One region of the Streptomyces sp. NPDC001889 genome, then DNA from elsewhere that is predicted to be linked to it. Evidence: riboswitches for the same ligand, from Rfam matches in the RefSeq annotation. Region 1 holds a riboswitch; the other holds the start of a gene.

Evidence for each region. Region 1 has a riboswitch for glycine ahead of gcvT (glycine cleavage system aminomethyltransferase GcvT). Riboswitches for the same ligand answer to the same signal wherever they lie in the genome.
Region 2: linked by a shared signal. The riboswitch ahead of gcvP (aminomethyl-transferring glycine dehydrogenase) and the one ahead of gcvT (glycine cleavage system aminomethyltransferase GcvT) in region 1 are both predicted to bind glycine.

The regions. Positions count from the first base shown of each region.
Region 1 is NZ_JBSFER010000005.1:82,376-84,570, reverse strand. Features, by position in the region: gene gcvT (glycine cleavage system aminomethyltransferase GcvT) at 1-1,029, opposite strand, end outside; glycine riboswitch at 1,179-1,275, opposite strand; gene ACWCRA_RS07035 (AAA family ATPase) at 1,493-2,179, shown strand.
Region 2 is NZ_JBSFER010000041.1:29,436-31,630, forward strand. Features, by position in the region: gene gcvP (aminomethyl-transferring glycine dehydrogenase) at 1-904, opposite strand, end outside; glycine riboswitch at 1,091-1,187, opposite strand; gene ACWCRA_RS33660 (PRC-barrel domain-containing protein) at 1,302-1,685, shown strand; gene ACWCRA_RS33665 (DNA polymerase IV) at 1,595-2,195, opposite strand, start outside.

The sequences.
Region 1 (2,195 bases):
GGGCTCGGTGTGCTCCGCGTCCACATAGGCGATGGCGATCGGCTTCCCCAGCGTCGGGGAGGGCGCGCCGGAGGTGACCTCGCCGATCACCGATCCGCCGGCCACCACTCCGTACCCCGCGCGGGGGACCCGCCGGCCCTGGGCGATCAGCCCGACCAGCTTGCGCGGCGGGCTGGTCGCGGCGCGCTCGGCGGCGGCCGTCAGAGCCTTCCGCCCGACGAAGTCGCCCTCCTTCTCGAACTTCACGACCCGGCCGAGACCCGCGTCGAAGGGGGTGAGCGCGGTGGTCAGCTCATGCCCGTACAGCGGCATGCCCGCCTCCAGGCGCAGGGTGTCGCGGCAGGAGAGTCCGCAGGGGACCAGTCCGGCGGGGGCGCCGGCCTCGGTCAGCGCCTGCCAGAGCCGCTCCGCGTACCGGGGCTCGACGAACAGCTCGAAGCCGTCCTCGCCGGTGTAGCCGGTACGGGCGATCAGCGCGGGAACCCCGGCGACGGTGCCCGGCAGGCCCGCGTAGTACTTCAGTCCGTCCAGATCGGCGTCGGTGACCGACTTCAGGATGCCGGGGGACTCGGGGCCCTGCACCGCGATCAGCGCGTAGGCGTCCCGGTCGTCGCGCACCTCGGCGTCGAAGCCGGCCGAGCGTTCGGTGATCGCGTCCAGGACGGTCTGGGCGTTGCCGGCGTTGGCCACGACCATGTACTCGGTCTCGCCGAGCCGGTAGACGATCAGGTCGTCCAGGATGCCGCCGTCCTCGCGGCAGATCATGGTGTAGCGGGCGCGGCCGGCGCCCACCGAGCCGATGTTCCCCACCAGGGCGTAGTCCAGCAGCGCGGCCGCGCCCGGGCCGGTGACGGTGATCTCGCCCATGTGGGAGAGGTCGAAGAGACCGGCCCGCGTGCGGACCGCCAGGTGCTCGTCGCGCTCACTGCCGTACCGCAGGGGCATGTCCCAGCCCGCGAAGTCGGTCATGGTCGCGCCCAGTGAGCGATGGAGGGCGTCGAGCGCGGTGTGGCGGGGGGCATTACTCATGGATAAAGCTCCCAAGGCATGGCGGACGAGGACAATCCTCCCCATCTGTCATCGGAACCTGAGAGGTTCGTCGCGACCCCGCGTACGGATGGTCGTGACTTGCACCTTGGGTGGAGCCGCACGGCGGCGGCCCGCTTTTCAGATCTGCCTCATCGCACGCGGTACGGGGCCTGAGAGATTCAAGGGAGGAACTTGCTCCTTCGGCGCCCGGCACCGAGGTGACCGGGACTCTCCCGCGCGGATTCAAGCGGCCGGTATGCAGTTTGGGGCCACATCATTGCACGCATCGGGGTCGGATGGGGGGTGGGGCGGGGCTCGTTCCGCGCCGGGCGCGGGGAACGGCGCGAGGGGGAGGCGCGCCACTTCACGGACGCGCCTCAACAGCAAATCAGTTGTGTCCCATTACCATTTCTTTACGCTTCTTGGGCAAGTGTGTGGGTGACCTGACGAGGGGGAGGGTGTGATGACGTTGCAGCACTCCGGTGGTGCCTGCGCCGCGACCGCGGGCGTGCCCGCGCAGCCACAGCCGGTAGCGGCCCGGCGGCTCCGGGGCGGGCTGGGGGCGCCGGTCCCGGTCCTGCGGGATCTGCGGGGGCGCGCCGGGCGCAGCCCTCGGCGGCTGATGTTCGCCGCCGGGGATGTGGTGGTGGTGTCCGGGCTGCCGGGGAGCGGAAAATCCACCCTGATCAGGCGTGCCGCGCGGGGCCGGGGGATCGATTCGCAGGACGCGCGGGACCGGTGGGACGCGCGTGCGCCGGGGTTTCTGCCGTACGCGGTCTACCGCCCGCTCGTCCGTATCGCGCACTACGCCGGGCTGCGGCGGGCGCTGCGCTCCGGGGAGAGTGTGGTGGTGCACGACTGCGGTACGCAGGCGTGGGTGCGGCGCTGGCTGGCCCGGCGGGCCCGGAGCCGGGGGACGGCACTCCATCTGGTGCTGCTGGATGTGCCGCCGCAGGTGGCGCGGCAGGGGCAGCGGGAGCGGGGGCGGGGGGTCTCCGGGTACGCGTTCGCGCGGCACCGCAGGGGGGTGGGGCGTCTGATCGCCGACGCGGAGGCGGGGAGGCTGCCCGCCGGGTGCGCGTCGGCGGTTCTGCTGGACCGCGACGCGACGACGGCCCTGACCCACTTGACCTTCGAGCCCTCACCGTAGCGGCCCGCCCTGTGCC
Region 2 (2,195 bases), on a different contig from region 1:
TGCGGGCGAACTTCTCCCGGACGGCCATGAAACCGGCGTGCGGGCCGCCGAAGCCCATGGGGACGCCGAAGCGCTGGGTGGTGCCGACGGCGATGTCGGCGCCGAGCTCACCGGGCGGGGTGAGGAGGGTGAGGGCCAGCAGATCGGCGGCGACGGTGACGATCGCGCCGAGCGCCCGCGCCTGCTCGATCACCGGCTTGATGTCGCGTACGGCCCCGGAGGCCCCCGGGTACTGGAGCAGGACGCCGAAGACACCGCGCTCGGCGATCTCGGCCGGGATGCCGGCGCTGAGGTCGGCGGTGACGACCTCGACACCGGTGGGCTCCGCGCGGGTCTCGATGACCGCGAGGGTCTGCGGCAGTACGTCGGAGTCGACCAGGAAGATCCCGTTCTTGACCTTTCCGACCCGTCGGGCGAGCGACATCGCCTCGGCGGCGGCGGTGCCCTCGTCGAGGAGGGAGGCTCCGGAGGTGGGCAGCCCGGTCAGCTCGGCGACCATCGTCTGGAAGTTCAGCAGAGCCTCCAGCCGGCCCTGGGAGATCTCCGGCTGGTAGGGCGTGTACGCCGTGTACCAGGACGGGTTCTCCATGACGTTGCGCAGGATGACCGGGGGCGTGAAGGTGCCGTGGTAACCGAGGCCGATCATGGGCGCCAGCACGGTGTTGCGGTCGGCGAGGCCGCGCAGCTCGGCGAGGACCTCGGCCTCGGTGCGGGCGTCCGGGAGGGCCAGCGCCTCCGCGCTCTTGATGACATCGGGGACCGCCGCGGCGGTCAGCTCGTCCAGCGAGCCGTATCCCACCTGCGCCAGCATCTTGGCCTGGGCCGCCGCGTCGGGGCCGATGTGGCGCTGCTCGAACGGGGTGCCCTGCTCCAACTGGGAGAGCGGAATGCGGTTGGCGGTCATGTAGGAGGCCTCCTGGTCTGACACGACCTGCGAGAGGCACCACCGCACGCGGGGTGCCCTGGACGGGCCTCCCCCTCTGTCATCTCAACCTGAGAGCTTCACCGGGCCGCCCGACTGCGACGCCCCGGCTTTCACCGTCGGTGAGAGCGGATGCCGTCCGACGCCCGCCCTGCTTTCCAGAGTGACCTCGTCCGCGCGGTACAGGTGCCTGAGAGATTCCGGGGAGGATTTGCTCCTTCGGCGCCACCGTCGTCCTGCCGGTGGACTCTCCCGCGCGGGGTCAGCAGCCGCTTGCCAGCCTACCAGCGTGACCTTTCAACAATCGCTCAAGTGGCCGACACCTGCGAAGTGCCCTTTTGTATGGATCAAAGAGCAGTTGCGACCATATGGAGGGACCGTGCAGACCGATATCGATCCGCGCAGCCTGATCGGCCGCAAGGCGTTCGACCGCGACGGGGCCAAGATCGGCACCGTGGACGAGGTGTACCTGGACGATGCCACCGGTACACCCGAATGGGCGGCAGTGCGCACCGGGCTCTTCAGCCGGGACGCCTTCGTCCCGCTGGAGCCGAGCACCTTCGTCGACGACACCCTGCGTGTTCCCTATGAGCGCTCGCTGATCAAGGACGCACCGGACTTCGGTGTCGGCCGCCATCTCTCCCCCGAACAGGAGCTCCAGCTCTACCACCACTACGGCCTCGAACTCTCCGTGTCGCCGGAGGTGCCCGTCGCGCCCCCCGACGACCGCTCCTTCGGACAGGTCGCGGGCGACGAGGACTGACCGGCGGCGCCGGCCGGCCCCGCCGGGTTCTCCGGGCTCCCCGGCGGCGCGTCCGGCGGCCCCTCGGGCGGGCTCTCCGGCGGGGCGACCAGGGGCAGCGGATCGGAGGGCTCCAGATCGGGGTCGTCCACCCGGAAGGTCCGCACGCGCCCCGGCGGGGAGAGCGGGTCCTCGAACCGCACGGTGACCCGTCCGACACCGCTGCCCTGCACCCATCCCGCCCCGTGGACCGCGTGACGCACGTCGTTGCCGGCGGACCAGCGCCGCTCGGCGGGTCCGCCGGACGGGCCGGCGGTGCCCCCCGCCGCCACGGGCGCGCTCCGCCCCTCCGCCGGGTCCCCGTCCCGCCCGGCCGGTTCCCGCCGCTCGTCCGGTGCGTCCGGTGCGCCACCCGGGGGCGCCGCCGCGCTGTCCGGGGCGGCGCCCCCGGGGCGCTCACCGGCTGCGGCCTGCGCGAAGAGGTCCTCCTGGGTGTAGTCGGCGAGCCCGGACACCCCGACGCCCAGCAGC